2 regions of the Paenibacillus sp. LK1 genome follow, and region 2 is predicted to be linked to the other one. Evidence: riboswitches for the same ligand, from Rfam matches in the RefSeq annotation. Region 2 holds a riboswitch; the other holds the start of a gene.

Region 1 (8,589 bases), on a different contig from region 2:
TATGCTTTTTTACATCATTCTACATATGGAATAGTTTGCCAAAATAAAAACAATCATGCTACGATATTTGTAAACACTGCCTTTAATTTGATAAGAGAAGGAGATGTGGATCATAACTACCCATAAGATTTCCCATGACACCATGGCAACTGAAATTATCTCGCATTATTCCATAGAAAAGCCTGCAATTTCCTTTATCCGACATAATGAAAATCTAACGTATCAGGTGGTTGATGAATCAACCGGACAGAAGTATCTATTGCGAATACATAAAGCCGCTTTTGCAAGCATGACGGGAATCCAGCATACACGACCTGCACTTGAAGCGGAGATGAATCTACTTCATGAATTACGGGCTACCAGCCCATTGCGAGTGCAGATACCTGTACGCAATACATTGGATGATTGGGTCACTGTCTGTTTGGACGAAACAGGAGAAGAGATCTGTTGTACCGTTCTGGAATGGATTGAGGGCAGGGATATCAAGCAGGGAGAACATCTGACGACAGCGCAGATTCATGATTTGGGTGTACAGTTGCAGATATTGCACCAATATGGACGACGACCAACGGGAGCTCCTGAGCCACAGGTGGGTTCACTGAAGTCTGAAAGCGGGCAGCAGATGAATGACCGTGAACAGCATGCTGATAAGGCGATCATCTCAGAGATGTATACCGATAGCGATAACCCTACCTTGAAGCAAACGGAAGTACGACCAGCCTATGGTTCGATCAAAGAGAATCTGGTCATGCTGGAGCAATTGGAGGAAGGCGTTAGACGTGGCATCTTTACTCCTGAGGATTTCGATCTGATTCGTGAGACGTTTGAGAACATTAACAGACAACTCGAAACGTATCCGCACAATGCCGAGACATGGGGAGTAATTCACGGAGATATTACCCGCGGCAATCTGTTAGTTACGGATCAGGGCATTTCCATGATTGATTTTTGTTTATACGGTTATGGCTACTATCTCTTTGATGCCGGAGGTGCGGCTACGATTTTCAATCGGGAGGAACGGGGTGTCTTCCTATCGGGTTATACGGAGCAGACAGGACCACTAACGAAGCGTGATATTCGATTAATAGAAGGATTCATGCTGATTTTTACGTTTGGCTATTTTGCATTCCAGATGGAGAATGAGTCCAGGTACGAATGGATGAAAGAGCGAATGCCTCTTATATGCAGCAAATTTTGCAAACCATATGTACAGAACGAGAGTATTTTCTATGAGTTATAATTGTGATTTCTAGTGGGTGGGTAGCGCTATGAAGAACATTCGTGCAAAGAGAGTTGCATCGAAAGGGCAGTGTGGTGGCTGGAAGCATGCCGGATTGCTACTTAGCGGAGTGGGCATATCCAATCTGGGTGATTTCATATATATTGTGGCGATTAACCTGATGGTATTGAATATGACACAGTCTCCAGCGGCAGTCGCAGGGTTGTGGATTATCTCGCCGATTGCTTCGGTGTGCACTAAGTTTTGGTCAGGCAGCCTGATTGATCGTTATGATCAGCGGCAGTTGATGATTGGTGCCGATATGCTACGGGCGATGCTGGTGGCGATGCTGCCACTGATGTCCAGTCTATGGATGATGTACGCAGTGATGTTTCTGATCAGCATGTCCTCATCTATATTTGTCCCTTCCTCTCAGGTATACATTACCCGGCTGGTACCTGCTGAACGGCGCAAGCGCTTTAATTCCCTACAAGCTTTGATCAGCTCAGGGGCATTTATTACCGGCCCGGCAGTTGCAGGAGTGATGCTGATATATTTATCTCCGGCAGCAGCCATTTATGCCAATGCGGTTTCCTTTGCTGCTTCTGCGTTGATTCTAATGTTTCTTCCCAAACTGGGCTTTGGAGAACAGAATATAGGGACGGGAAGCAGACTGACACCTCGGATGATTGCCCAGGATTGGAGAGCTGTACTGAGCTTCAGCCGAAAGTCGGGCTACGTTGTCGGTATATATGCCCTGTTCCAGATTATTCTGGTGGTCGGCATGTCGCTGGATGCTCAGGAAGTGGTGTTTATCCGTCAGGTGATGAACCTGCCTGAATCACAGTACGGAGCATTAATGAGTATCACCGGAATCGGTTATTTGGCAGGTTCCATGCTGGTTTGGATGTTCGCCAAACATTTGCCGGTCCGTCACATGATGGGTGGCGGTGTACTTCTGGTTGCGCTTGGTTATTTCCTGTTCGCCCGTTCATTCTCGTTTGAACTGGCGGCTGTTGCCTTTATTCTGCTCGGTCTGTGCTCCGCACTGGCGAATACCGGCCTGGTTACCTTTTATCAAAATAATATCCCTGTCGATCTGATGGGGCGAATGAGTAGTGTACTTGGACTTGTGTTAAGTGTGTTGCAGGTGGCTTCCATTTTGATTGCAGGGGTAATAGCAGAGCAGTTGTCGCTTCGTATGGTATATACAGTTGTATCTGGGGTCATGCTGTTAGCTGCGTTGGGATTGTGGGTGACGAGCATGTTTCCTTCCCGAAGCAGGTATTACGATGAACCGGCGAAGCCCAAGGCGATGGTGGGGTGACAGGCAGAAATACGGCAATTCTAGTACAGAATAAAGGTTGCCTGAATACCCGAACCGTTCAGTGGAACATAACATAAATAGTATTAAACACAGATATTGGCTAATAGAAAATGAACAATGTATGCGCTTTCGAGATGAAACGCATTAACACATTCATGTGATGAAAGTTTACAGTTTGTTCGTTTATCTTGTGTATAAAATGGAAAAAAGCAATTATTCGCAAAGAAATCGTTAAGTTTGTTGACACTGATCTTCCGGTCGATTAATCTTAATGAGAAAGTATTAAAAACTTCAATTATCGTTCTGGTACAAGATCAGAATGGTTCCATACAGCGAATGATAGCGAGCGGGAGAGACCTGAGCATGTCGAGTAAAATGGCAGCTGTCGGGCACCGAAGGAGCAAGCTGCTACGCACCCGGCGCAGCGGTTAATCTCTCAGGTAAATGTACCATCGTTGGACGCAACTCTGGAGAGTGCGCGAACTGCGCCACCCAAGGGGTATATGGTCAAGCAGCACGGTGTGCAGGGTGACATCACCTGTGAATACAGGAATGCATCGATTCGCCGCGCTGCTTATCATGAAACTCTCAGGTATCGAGGACAGAGAGAGGGCCTAGGGCCTCTCTCTGTCCTTTTCTCATGTCATCATTCAGTAATAAAGGAACATTATGGGTGTACGTCTGGATGAAAATGACGATTATAAATGGAGGGTTTGCGATGCGTTTTAAAGACGTTTTTTCAATTATTGGTCCGTCCATGACAGGTCCATCAAGTTCACATACGGCTGGAGCGGCAAGATTGGGGCGAATTGCCCGTCAGTGGCTGGGATGCACGCCTGAACGCGCTCGATTAACTCTATACGGCTCGTTTGCTGATACGTATCAGGGGCATGGTACGGATCTTGCGTTGATCGGTGGCCTGCTTGATTATGTGACTGATGATCCACGTATACCGGATGCAGAACAATATGCAGAGGAAGCGGGTATGGAGGTAGAGTTTTTCACAAGCGGCCTGCCTGCTCCTCATCCGAATACGGTCAAGATTGAACTCTGGCATGGAGACCGTCAATGCTCACTAATCGGTGCTTCCATTGGCGGAGGTAGTGTATCGGTGCATGCATTGAATGATTTTCGTGTACAGATCAGCGGAGAGTTCCCCACACTTGTACTGCGCCATTCGGACAAAGCAGGGGTGCTCGCTTCGGTAACCTCCACCATCAGTTCGTCCGGGGTGAACATCGGGTACATGCAAGTGGATCGGAAAGCCCGGGATGGTGAAGCACTGACAGCGATGGAGATGGATGGTGTGCCGAATCCTGAGATGTTGAACCGTCTGCGGTCGCTGGATCATATGCTGGACATTCGCGTGATTGATTTGAAGAGAGGGGTCGAGCCGGATGCGGTTTAAACATCTACATGAACTGAATACCATCTGTACAGCAGAGTCCAAGACCATTGCCGAGCTGATGATCGAAGAGCAGGTTCAGGAGACGAATATCCCGGAAGTGGATGTTGTGCGGCAGATGTCGGATTACTATCAGGTGATGAAGGAAGCTGTACACAAAGGGCTAACAGAAGATACAACATCACGCAGCGGCTTGACTGGCGGAGACGGCAAAAAAATGGCTGAGTACATTCGTAAAGGCGAGACTTGTTCTGGAGATGCCTCTGCACTGGCCATGGCGTATGCCCTTTGTGTATCGGAAGTGAATGCCTCGATGGGCCGGATTGTAGCCACACCGACAGCTGGCTCCTGCGGCATCATTCCGGGTGTATTTATCAGCTCCCAGGAGCGTTTTGGCTGGAGTGACGAGCATCTGGTGAACGGTCTGTTCTGTGCGGGAGCGATCGGTTATGTCATTGCCAACAACTCATTTATCTCAGGTGCCGAGGGTGGCTGTCAGGCTGAAGTGGGTTCTGCCATCGGTATGGCCGCTGGAGCCATGGTGGAGCTGCGTGGAGGGACGCCGGAGCAAGTGGTTCATGCAGTTGGCCTCGCGTTAAAAAATACACTAGGGCTCATCTGCGATCCTGTCGCAGGCCTCGTGGAAATCCCTTGCATCGTCCGTAACGGACTGGGTGCCGTAACTGCGCTGGCTGCCGCCGACATGGCGCTGGCTGGGGTACGAAGTGCCATTCCTTCTGACGAAGTCATTGATGTCATGCTGGAAGTGGGCAGTGCGATGCCGAGCAGGCACCGTGAAACGGCCCAAGGTGGGCTTGCCCAAACACCGACAGGACGGAAAATGATGGAGAAGCTTGCTAAACCGAAGGCGAAGCGTGCGGAGCCTGAGACTGAAGCTGAGTCTCCTGCTGAAAATGAACCAGAAGCCAAGGCATAACGCCTTTGGCCTGAAATCAATTTTAACTTGGTGTGCCTTTAAAAATAAAAAAAGGTGATGAGCTCCCATCTTGATACGAAAAGCCGATACGAATTCTTCCTGGTGAAGAAGCGTATCGGCTTTTTTGCTTTTGCCCACAAAGAAAATAGGTATTGACGTTTATATATCGATTAGATATATTATTAACTGTCATATATCAATACGATATATAGGACGGAGAAAAAGTTATAGAACTTAAGGAGATGGATAACATGAAAAGTGTTTTTAAAACGAGTCTTCTGTTTTTGAAAAATGGAGCTACAGTAGTCGGGTTAATTACAGCCGTATTGTTCCAGGTTTTTTTTAATACCATTTGGCTTAGTGGATATGATCAGGTAAATGCACGGATGAATCAGCTTGCAGTAACTATCGTAAATGAAGATGGCGCTGCGGCGGAGCCAGTGGCAAAGTCTCTTGCAACGGGTCTTCATTTCGAGATTAAACCTTCGTCAACTATGGAAGAAGCCAGACAGATGTTAACGGATCGGGATGTATACATGATTATCGAGATTCCATCCGGTTTCATGCAGCAGGCGGGAGACTTGTCGGGTCCAGTAGCGGTGAAGTATGTGATGAATGAATCCAACGTGGCTACCGTAAAAAGTGTGATGCAAACCGTATCCGCACAAGTCACAGCGACGTTGAACCGTGAAGTACAGCAAAACAGCATTCGGGGAGTGCTGAATCAATCAGGTATGGCTGCCGATCAGGCGAATACGATGGCAGTGGGGTTATCTTCCCGGGTGGAGGCAGAAGTGGAACGGCTGAATCCAGTTAACAATTTTGCTTTTTCCATGGTACCAATGTTGATTGTGACAGCTACGTTTACAGGTGCAATGCTGCTTGGCATGAATCTGCAAAAGGTTTCTGGTGAACTCAGTAGCAGGGTAGGAAAATGGGAACGCTTTTGGGCGCGCAATATCATCAATGTTGGTGCTGCATTTATCGTATCGCTCGTTGGAGCAGGGATGATGCATGTTATGGGTGTATCTTCAGCAGATGGCTGGTGGATATTATGGCTATTTCAGTTGTTGATTACTTTATCTTTTCTATTCGTGGCGCAATTGAGCTTGCTGCTGCTTGGAAATGCTGGAGCATGGTTAAACAGTGCCTTGTTGCCTCTGCTGATGTTGTCATCAGGGGCAACCATTCCGCGCGATGTCATGCCTGACTTCTATCAACAGATCGGTCATTATCTGCCGGCAACCTACGCGGTGGAGGGCATGATGAACCTGGTGCTTGGCGGAGATGGGATTAGTCATGATGTTCTGCTTCTCGTAGTGATTGGAGCGGCGACGTTGGTTCTGGGAGCGGTGTGCACGTGGATCAAACGCTCAGGTCCTGCACAATCCGGCATACCTTTGGAGTCCAAGTCTGCTGCGACACCTGTCCCTCTGACTGGAAACCTGCCTTCACCTGATCGTGGATAACATGGATAAAGATAAGCATCCTTTTGCCGGATTAGCCAATCCGTGAACGTCTGATGATGTTGAACGTATAAGGGAGGATGTGATACGTTAAGAGCAATTGGAAAGGAGCGGTACACCGATGAACACGCAGCATGTCATCCTCGGAATACTGCACAATCAGCCATGTTCCGGATATGAGATCAAGCAGTACTTTGAACAATATTTTTCATTTTTCTTCGATGCCAGCTTTGGCACCATTTATCCCACACTTGCGAAGATGGAAAAGTCGGGGTTATTGACCAAAGAATCCGTTAGACAGGAAGGGAAACCTGACAAAAATGTGTATACCTTAACCCCGGAAGGGTCTGCGGAGTTCAATACCTATTTGATGAGTCCCTTGGAAGCAGAGGTGTTCCGTTCTGATTTTCTGATGCGTCTGTATTTCGGAGAGCTGGCGGATGAAGATACTGTCGCAGGGTGGGTCCGGTCGGAGCTGAATCGTAAAGAATTGCTGTATGCCGAGCTGCAGCGCCAGATGAGGCAATTTGGTGAACAGATCTCACCTGCACAGCGTTTGTGTATGCAAGTGGGGCTTGTGCAATATGAGGCTACCATCCGATTGCTCAAGGAACAGCTGGCCGCCCCTCAGTAGCTTTCTATAGTATCCGTGTCATTAAATCAATTGACGATCCATCCATAACACAGAAAAGCGCTCTACAGATCAGTAACAGGTCTGTGAGCGCTTATTCGGCGTTGCTTGCAATGCGTTGGAATTGTAAGGAAACAATAAAATTAAGAAGCTACGTGATATCTGTACTTAGTACAACATATCCATATGCGGGCAGCTCAACGGCGAGGATTCCCTCTTCCTTGGCTGTACGATAATTCTCGCCAAATAACTCCGTCCATTCCCCGGCACCCGCTTCGAGCTCGACGATAGCTGTTTCTTCCGAACGATTGAAGAGGATCAGAATACGCTCCTCCTCATCCTGTCGTTCCATCACAAGCTGGCTTCCGCCTTCACGGGCCTGCAGGAATCGAATGCTGCCTTCTGCACGCAGGGCAGGATGGGCATGGCGAAGTGCAATTAGCTTTTGATAAAAGGTGAACAGCTCGCGATCCTGCTTCGTCTCATCCCACTCCATACATTTCCGACAACCGGGATCATGCTCTCCGTCCAGCCCAATCTCGTCTCCGTAATAGATGCACGGAGTACCCATATAAGTGAATTGGAACAGCGCAGCCAGTTTCATCTTCCGCTGGTCGCCCTCACATAAGGTGAGTAGCCGTGGTGTATCGTGGCTGTCCAGCAGATTGAACGCCACTTCGCTGGCTTGCAGCGGATAGCGGGACAGTTGTCGACCGATCGAGTTCGCAAACTGTTCGGCGTGCATGGCATCTTTTATAAAGAAACGATTTACGGCTTCCGTAAATGGATAGTTCATCGAGGCATCGAACTGATCACCTTGCAGCCAGGAGGAGGACTCATTCCATACCTCACCCAAGATATAGGCATCCGGATTCGCAGCCTTCACTACACGGCGGAAGTCGCGCCAGAACGCATTATCCACTTCATCCGCGACATCCAGCCGCCAGCCGTCGGTACCCACTTCCTTGATCCAGTATTCGGCCACCTCTAGCAAATACGCCTTCACCTCCGGATTTTCCGTGTTCAGCTTCGGCATATGAGCTTCGAATCCAAAAGTTTCATACGTAGGAATGCCATCCTTCACGTCCAGCGGGAATTCATGCACATGGAACCAGTCCTTATATTTGGACTTCTCCCCGTTCTTCTGCACATCGACAAACGGCGCAAAGGTCTTACCAGAATGATTGAACACCGCATCCAATAGCACCCGGATTCCGCGTGCATGGCACAGCTCAACAAGCCGTTTAACCGTATCTGCATCACCAAAATGACGATCTACTCGCAGATAATCTTCGGTATCGTATTTGTGATTGGTAGTTGCCTCGAAGATCGGTGTGAAATAAATGGCATTAATGCCTAACTCTTCAAGGTAATCCAGATGGTCGATGACGCCCTGCAGATCACCTCCGAAGAAGTTAAACGGGGTTGGCTCACCACCCCAGGGTTCCACATGTTCTGGATTGAGGTCAGGGTTGCCATTTGCGAATCGTTCAGGGAAGATCTGATAGAAGATCGCATCCTTCACCCATGCAGGCGGTGTAAATACAGCTCCGGGGTGGATATATGGAAACTGGAACATGTGACCAGGATCGTCGGGTTCATGC
Region 2 (8,589 bases):
TTCGGAGGAAAGAACGGTCTGGCTTGAAGCAGAATTAAGACGTTTTTACAGTCAGACTGCACGTCCCCTTATGGAGTGTTTGTCCCAAGCTTCCGGGTTGCATGTAAGCATGTTGTGGGGGCAGTTGCCAACGGCTCTGCAAAACTACAGGGAGAATATCCATAATACGTATCAAGACGAGGAGGCTCTCTTGCGTCAGTTTGCCGCTGATGAACAGGTGGTGCAAAATGGTCTGGAAGCTGATGTATTTGGTCTGGTCAAGAATCCGCTTCGCGTAAGGGTGCGGATGATTGATCATCCGCTGGAGCCTTCGAAGAGACTTGCGATCAAAAATGTCTGTTGCCTGCAATATTTACGACAAGGCCGCTCCTATTGTTACACCTGTCCGCGATTGGGTAAGAAGGAACGGGCCAATTGGAAGCCCTAAACCGGGAAGATAAAATAAAGCTGACAGGTTAATAAGCAATAAGAAAAACAGCCGCGCAGAAAGCAAAATGCGGCTGTTTTTGGCATTTATTACTGATTATCAACGACAGAATATTGTAATGATCGTATCGTGCCAGTCCTGGGATCATAACATAGTTCGGATGTCGTTGCAGGTATCAAATACAAGTTTATTAGGTTAGCTTTTAACTGCAAGCACAGTTCAATACAGGTTTACGGGCAGCTGTTGTTTCATCCAGACGGGTAACCGGTGTGCCATAAGGGGCATTGAGTACTAATTCAGGTGTCTCTTCTGCTTCCTTGGCAATGCGAATCATCGTATCGATGAACCCATCAAGTGTTTCTTTGCTCTCGGTTTCCGTTGGTTCGATCATGATGCACTCCTCAACGTTCAGTGGGAAGTACACAGTTGGCGGGTGATACCCAAAATCAAGCAATCGTTTGGCAACATCCAGTGTACGTACACCATACTGCTTCAACCCCCGACCAGACATAACGAATTCATGTTTGCAAACGCCTGGATACGGAATCTCGTAGTAAGGTGCGAGACGAGCCATCATGTAGTTGGCGTTGAGCACCGCACATTCGGATACCCGTCGTAAGCCTTCAGGTCCATAAGTACGAATGTAGGCATAGGCGCGGACCAGAATTCCGAAGTTACCATAGTACGCTTTGACCCGGCCAATAGATTGATCTCCTTCGCGATCCAAAGCATATATGCCCTTATCATTTTTGATGACCATCGGTTTCGGCAGAAACGGGATCAAGCGGCTCTTCACACCAACCGGGCCGGCACCAGGTCCACCTCCGCCGTGCGGAGTACTCATCGTTTTATGCAAGTTCAGATGCACCACGTCGAAGCCCATATCGCCAGGTCGGGTGATGCCCATAATGGCATTGGAGTTGGCTCCATCGTAGTACAGTAGGCCACCTGCCTGGTGCACAATGGAGGCAATTTCCTGAATGTCTTTTTCAAAGAGTCCGAGTGTGTTCGGGTTGGTCAGCATGAGCGCTGCGGTGTCCGAGCCAACAGCTGCGCGAAGTGCGTCCAGATCCACCAGCCCGTCTGCGCGGGAAGGGATCGTTACCGTTTCGAAACCTGCTACGGTTGCACTTGCCGGGTTGGTCCCGTGAGAAGAGTCCGGTACGATAACTTTTGTGCGCTGTTCACCACGACCTTCGTGGTAGGCACGAATCATCATGAGCCCGGTCCATTCGCCATGTGCACCAGCGGCCGGTTGCAGCGTAACGGCATCCATACCGGTTAGTCCGGCAAGATCATTTTGCAACGTGTAGAGCAGCTCAAGTGCACCTTGAATGCTGGATTCATGCTGATAGGGATGAATTTTGGCGAATCCGTTGTAACGGGCCACATCCTCATTAATCTTCGGATTATATTTCATCGTACAAGAGCCCAGCGGATAGAATCCGTTATCTACCCCGAAATTACGACGAGACAGGGCAGTGTAATGGCGAATGACGTCAACTTCAAAAACCTCAGGCAATGCTGCTGCTTCCGACCGAAGCATTTCCCGGGGAATCAGGGAATCCACAGCTTGACGGGGAACGTCGCATTCAGGCAAGGAATAAGCGACCCGACCCGGACTGCTGAGTTCAAAAATCAACGATTGCTCCGGTGCTGGAGAGGCAGCTTGAGCAGTAACTGTTGTGTTAGTTTCAGGTTGGCCCGAAGTGGAGATAGAGGTTACCGTTTCCGATTGTCCTTGTGCTGATGTCGTCGTTGTCTTTGTTGTCGTTTCCTGAGTCACAGCGATCCCTCCAATACACGTGCGAATTCGTCGATCTCTTCCTTGCTGCGTCGTTCAGTAACCGCAATCAGCATATGTCCAGCGAGCTCAGGATAATCACGGCCAAGTTCATAGCCGCCAATGAAACCTGCATCGAGCAATTTCAGTTGCAGTGGTTCCACATTTGTTCCTTCAGGCAGTTGAATAACAAACTCATTGAACGTAGGAGCGGTAAACGTAAGAGAGACGCCTGGAATTGCGGTAAACGTGTTAAGGGCATAATGGCTCTTTTGCAAATTCAAATCAGCGACGTCGATCATGCCTTGTTTACCCATAATGGACATATATACAGAGGCGCTCAGCGCGAGTAACGCCTGGTTGGAACAGATGTTGGACGTCGCCTTTTCCCGGCGAATATGCTGTTCCCGTGCTTGCAGCGTGAGTACAAAACCACGCTTGCCGTTGCGGTCCGTTGTCTGGCCTACAATGCGGCCAGGAATCCGGCGCATATGAGCCTGGGATACCGCGAAATATCCGCATGTTGGGCCGCCGAGTGATGCGGCGATGCCAAGGGGCTGCGCGTCGCCAACGACGATGTCAGCACCCAGCTTGCCTGGGGCTTCCAGCAGACCCAGCGATAGCGGGTTGGCGCTGACCACGAGCAGGCTCTTGTGCGCATGGGCAAGATCTGCGGCCTGTTTTACATTTTCCACGGCGCCGAAGAAGTTCGGGCTCTGGATCATGACGGCTGCGGTGTCATCGGACACGGCGGCTTGCAGGGCATCCAAGTCTGTTACACCATTTTGATATCCAATCTCAACAATCTCCAGATTGAGGCCGTGAGCATAAGCTTGCAATACCTGACGGGATTCAGGGTGCACGGTGCGTGACACAATCAGTTGTTTGCGGCGGGTTGCCGCTGCGGCCAGATTGCCTGCTTCCGCAAATGCAGTCGCACCATCGTACATACTGGCATTGGCTACAGCCATACCTGTCAACTCACAGATATAGGATTGAAACTCGAAAATCGCCTGCAATTCTCCTTGGCTGATCTCGGGTTGATAAGGTGTATAGGCGGTATAGAACTCGGAACGGGAGATGACATGATTAATGACGGAAGGTACGTGGTGATCATAAATACCTGCACCCAGGAAACTGGCGTGTGTCTCGAAGTTGGCATTCGCTGCCGCTTGCTTCGACATATGACGTGTCAGTGCATATTCATCGAGTTTGGAGGAAACAGGCAGTTCACCCTGATAGCGAATCTCCTGTGGAATGTCATGGAACAGATCTTCAATCGTTTCCACGCCGATGGTTGCCAACATGGCACTCTGATCCTGCTCGGTCATGGGAATGTAGCGATGCTTGCTCATGCTTGATCAGCTCCTTGAGTAGGTGTCTTTGGCGCACGTGTCCGTTTATGAAAAGGGGTCTTCACGACCTCGGCTTTTAGTTTCTTGCCACGAATCTCAATCTCCAGCGGGGTACCCAGTGCAGCATATTTGCTGTCGATCAAGGCCAGCCCCAGATTACGTTTCAACGTAGGCGACTGAGTCCCTGTGGTCACTTCACCAATCTGCACACCTTCGGCGTAAATGGGATAATGAGGGCGAGGAATGCCGCGCTCCAGTACTTCGATCCCGACCAGCTTGCGGGCAGGTCCATCATTTTTTTGCTGCAACAAGGCTTCATGTCCGATAAACGGTCCTGCATTTAACTTCACAAACATGCCAACGCCAGCCTCCAGCGGTGAGATAGTTGCAGACAATTCCTGTCCATACAGGGGCAGCTTGGCTTCAAAGCGCAGCGTATCCCGGGCACCCAGTCCTGTGGGAACAAGTCCGTGAGCTTCTCCGGCTTGCATCAATCCGTTCCAGACCGCAGCGGCTTGTTCCGCAGGAACGTAGAGCTCAAAGCCATCTTCACCCGTATATCCGGTACGGGATAACAGCAATGTAACGCCGCATACCTTCGCATTTGCCACAAAGCGGAAAGGCTCAATCGAAGACACATCCGTGTCTGTCACCGTTCTGAGAATATCTACTGCCAGCGGACCTTGCAGAGCAAGTAGCGCTGTTTGATCCGAATCATTGGTCATCGTTACGCCAGGCATCATGTGCTGTTGCAGCCATGCCCAGTCCTTATCGATGTTGGAGGCGTTAACCACCAGCATATATTGCTGGTCTTTCAGTTTATAAATCAGCAGATCATCGACCACGCCACCATCCGGATAACACATTAACGTATATTGGGCCTGATCGGTAACGAGTGTTGTTACATCATTAGTGGTCATGTGCTGTAAAAAAGCTTCTGCGTGTTCACCTTGTACGGTGAATTCGCCCATGTGGGATACATCAAATAATCCAGCACGTTCTCGCACCGCTTCATGCTCTTTCTGAATTCCGCTGAATTGTACCGGGAGCTCCCAGCCACCAAAATCAATGCATCGTACGCCTTCATATTGCTGATAGAGTGGAAAGAGTGGGGTTCTAAGCAAATCGGACATCCAATCACCTCGTCATGGGCCGTCAACCGGCCGAGTGTATAACCATGGATCAATGAATCTGGCATCATATTTTATTATAAAAGTAAGGTAAGGACGCGATAGGCAGCGCCGCTCTATAACCTGTTTTCGTTTTTTTGGGAAAAAGGAAAAGGACAGGCCAAAGAATCGGCATGCCAGAAGCACGCTGTATTCTTAGGCTCTGTCCTTGGTACCTGAGAGTTACCCCGCCGCATGATGCAGCAGGTTTCCCCTTGGGTGATCATAACGCCCACACAGGGCGATTAGATGCTCTCCAGAGTTGCGTCCCGTAAAAGTCCTTTTGCCTGAGAGATTCACCTCCGCTTGTCGGTGGTTTACTCCTTCGGCGTTACCGCATGTACACCCTGATTCGGGTGTCAAGGGTAATCTCTCCCTTTACATTCATCCGCGGGTATTGCATAGACCAATTAAACACATTTACTACTCTCATTAAAGCCTGAATCGACTATTGATGTCAAGAACGATATCATAGAAATGAATAAAAAAGCCGAATGATATTTTTAATTCGTTTCATAACGTTCGTCTATTTATAAAGAGTGCGCTTACTTTTCTAATATTCACCATTATATGTAGGGAGAGTGCATTTGAGTTACAGGTATATAAGGAAGAAAAACAAATAAATTGTGAGGTATCTTGACATTTGAATCGAAAATATCATACGCTATGTTCTGGGAAAAAGGTTAAGGTCAAAGAAACGCATGCACTCATTAATGAAAAGCGAGGCGGATATCGATGAGCGAATTGAAAAGTGATTTCCTGTACAGTGAAGAGCACGAATGGGTGCAGACCGTAGGGGAGGATACCGTACGTATTGGTATTACCGAGTTCGCGCAGCATCAGCTGGGTGACATTGTGTTTGTGGAATTGCCTGACCTGGAATCGGATGTAAAAGCGGAAGACGGCATTGGAACGATTGAATCCGTCAAAACCGTTTCGGATTTGTTTTCTCCTGTCAGTGGAACGATTATTGCTGTGAATGATGCATTGCAGGATTCCCCGGAGCTGGTTAACAACTCTCCATATGAGGAAGGCTGGATGATCGAGATTCGTGTTGAGGGCGACCTGACAGCAGCACTTTCCACGTTGATGAACGCGGATGCGTATCGTAAACATACGGAATAATATTAAGGTACAATTCACCGATTGGATAGAGAGTTTTAGCTTGATGCAAAAGTTTTTTTAAGGTAATAAAATGAATCGATGATTATAGATCCGAATGGTGATATTACTTATTCGGAGAATACTTAGGCGCAATTGCCTCATCTGAATCAGGATGAGGTCATTGCGCTTTTTCGTTGTTACTCGATGAATTAGACTAATTAGATGAAATAAATATCAATCTAACATGTTTCATCATCATTTCTAAATGAGGTAGGAACAGCTCATTTAAATAGAATAAATTTACAATTTCATTTGTCATTAAAATGGGGCAATTCGTGGGTATGATACATGAAAGGGAATAACAGGTTTCGATCAATATACGGGTTTAAATATGGAACAATCCTTTAAATTTAAATCTTGTCATCAACGTTCATGACGGAAGTAGGTTTTCATTTCGTTGTAGAAGATACCGTTTTCATTTACGATATGGTTGTAAATTAAGATTTATTGCAGATTTGTACCTTCGTTCGTCTGGATCATCGTTGTCAAAATTCAGTGGAATCAAGGTTTAATATGTTGAGGAGGTTTTCAGTATGAGTTCAGTGGACGCAAAGTCCGAAAAAAGCGGAGGAATACGGGTTGGCGTTCAGAAGTTTGGACGTTTCCTAAGTGGTATGGTTATGCCGAACATGGGTGCTTTTATCGCCTGGGGTCTGATTACGGCATTGTTCATTCCAAAAGGATGGTTCCCTAACGCAGATTTTGCATTATTGGTTGATCCAATGATCAAATATTTGCTGCCTTTGCTTATCGGTTACACAGGCGGTACCATGGTACACGGCCAACGTGGTGGTGTAGTCGGTGCGATCATGACCATCGGGGTTATTGTCGGCAGTGATATTCCAATGTTTCTTGGCGCCATGATAGCCGGACCGTTGGGAGCCTGGGTCATTAAGAAGTTTGACAAGGCTGTCGATGGCAAAATCAAATCAGGGTTTGAGATGCTGGTTAACAACTTCTCCGCTGGTATTATTGGTGGGATTTTGGCCCTTCTAGCCCTTAAAGGCATCGGGCCTTTCGTTGAAGCGATTAGCAAGGTGTTATCAGCTGGGGTAGAAGCTTTGATGAATGCTGGTCTTCTCCCGCTGGTCAATCTGATCATTGAGCCAGGAAAAGTATTATTCCTGAACAATGCGATCAACCATGGTATTCTGACACCAATTGCTACGGATCAAGCAAGAGAATTGGGTCAATCCGTATTATTCATGCTCGAATCCAATCCAGGACCTGGACTTGGTATTTTGCTGGCATACTGTTTCTTCGGTCGCGGATCAGCCAAATCTTCCGCTCCAGGTGCTGTAATCATCCATTTCTTTGGCGGGATTCATGAGATTTATTTCCCTTACATTTTGATGAGACCGATACTGATTCTGGCTGCGATGGCTGGTGGTGTGGCGGGTACATTGACCTTCATGCTGACTGGAGCTGGTTTGGTATCAGCACCGTCACCGGGTAGTATCATTGCCTACTCGTTGTTAACACCTAAGGGTGGATACCTTGGCATGTTTGCAGGGGTAGCTGTAGCTGCGATCATCTCGTTCCTCGTAGCATCCATACTGCTCAAAACGGGTAAACAAAAAAACGATGAAGAAGATCTGGACAGTGCGTCCAACCGTATGAAAGATATGAAAAATCAGGGCAAAACGGGCAACCTCACCGTTGATAAAGACAATCGTGAAGCTGACCGTGCAGCCGATATTGCTTCTTCGACAGTAAAAACGGATATCAATAAAATTGTATTCTCCTGTGATGCAGGTATGGGTTCGAGTGCCATGGGTGCCTCGATTCTCCGGAAGAAAATGAAGGCAGCCGGTGTGGATGTCGCTGTAACCAACACGGCGATCAGTGAGATTCCACAAGATGCCGACATCGTCATCACACAGAAAACATTGACAGACCGGGCCAAATCCGTGGCTCCAAATGCAGAGCATATTTCCATCGACAACTTCCTGAAGAGTCCTGAATATGAGGCACTGGTGGAGCGCCTCAAATCCGACTCCTGATGAGTAATATTACAAGGAGACAGCGTGAGATCGTGGAGTTCCTGCTGGAGCATCCTCATGAAGTAACTGCTGGCGATATAGCTGTTGCGGTCAAAGTAAGCACTCGTACTGTACATCGAGAGTTGCAGATGATTGAACAATGGCTTGAGCCCCTTGGCATGAGATTGGAAAAAAAATCGGGAACCGGGGTTCGAATTGATCCCGGTTCCGATGATTTGGCCGTATTGCGTCAACAACTTGAGCTTAACGAATATGTGGAGTTTACGCCCGAAGAGCGTAAACTCTTCATGCTTTGTATTTTGCTGGATGAATCAGAGCCTGTGAAGCTGCTTGCATTGGCCTCAGATCTGAAAGTAACCGTATCTACGGCAAGCAATGATCTGGACGATCTGGAGCCACGCATTCAGCTGGCAGGATTGAAGCTGGTTCGCAGACGTGGATATGGGGTCAAGATCAATGGAAGTGAGTTGGCTCATCGCATGGCTATTTCCGCGCTCGCTCTTGAATATCTGGATGAATCCGATTTGTTCGGTAGACAGGCGGAGCAGGGAGTTTCCAAAGTAAGCAGCAAGCTTCTGGAAATGATAGGGCATGAGGATGTACTTACGGTCGAAAACGCGTTATGGCAGCCGGATATTGAGTGGTTGGAAAATATACCGGAACGTCAATACATGAAGCTGCTGATCCA

Evidence for each region. A riboswitch is a leader RNA that binds a small molecule or an ion and turns the genes downstream of it on or off. The one in region 2 is predicted to bind glycine.
Region 1: linked by a shared signal. The riboswitch ahead of sdaAB (L-serine ammonia-lyase, iron-sulfur-dependent subunit beta) and the one ahead of gcvT (glycine cleavage system aminomethyltransferase GcvT) in region 2 are both predicted to bind glycine.

The regions. Positions count from the first base shown of each region.
Region 1 covers NZ_PEII01000014.1:47,518-56,106, reverse strand. The annotation lists gene CS562_RS26180 (phosphotransferase enzyme family protein) at 104-1,240, shown strand; gene CS562_RS26175 (MFS transporter) at 1,269-2,546, shown strand; glycine riboswitch at 2,884-3,007, shown strand; glycine riboswitch at 3,012-3,153, shown strand; gene sdaAB (L-serine ammonia-lyase, iron-sulfur-dependent subunit beta) at 3,265-3,954, shown strand; gene sdaAA (L-serine ammonia-lyase, iron-sulfur-dependent, subunit alpha) at 3,944-4,888, shown strand; gene CS562_RS26160 (YhgE/Pip domain-containing protein) at 5,140-6,357, shown strand; gene CS562_RS26155 (PadR family transcriptional regulator) at 6,476-6,988, shown strand; gene CS562_RS26150 (alpha-glycosidase) at 7,137-8,589, opposite strand, start outside.
Region 2 covers NZ_PEII01000006.1:91,136-99,724, forward strand. The annotation lists gene CS562_RS15085 ((2Fe-2S)-binding protein) at 1-427, shown strand, start outside; gene gcvPB (aminomethyl-transferring glycine dehydrogenase subunit GcvPB) at 630-2,069, opposite strand; gene gcvPA (aminomethyl-transferring glycine dehydrogenase subunit GcvPA) at 2,210-3,565, opposite strand; gene gcvT (glycine cleavage system aminomethyltransferase GcvT) at 3,562-4,698, opposite strand; glycine riboswitch at 4,896-4,996, opposite strand; glycine riboswitch at 5,000-5,122, opposite strand; gene gcvH (glycine cleavage system protein GcvH) at 5,470-5,859, shown strand; gene CS562_RS15110 (PTS mannitol transporter subunit IIBC) at 6,432-7,901, shown strand; gene CS562_RS15115 (BglG family transcription antiterminator) at 7,901-8,589, shown strand, end outside.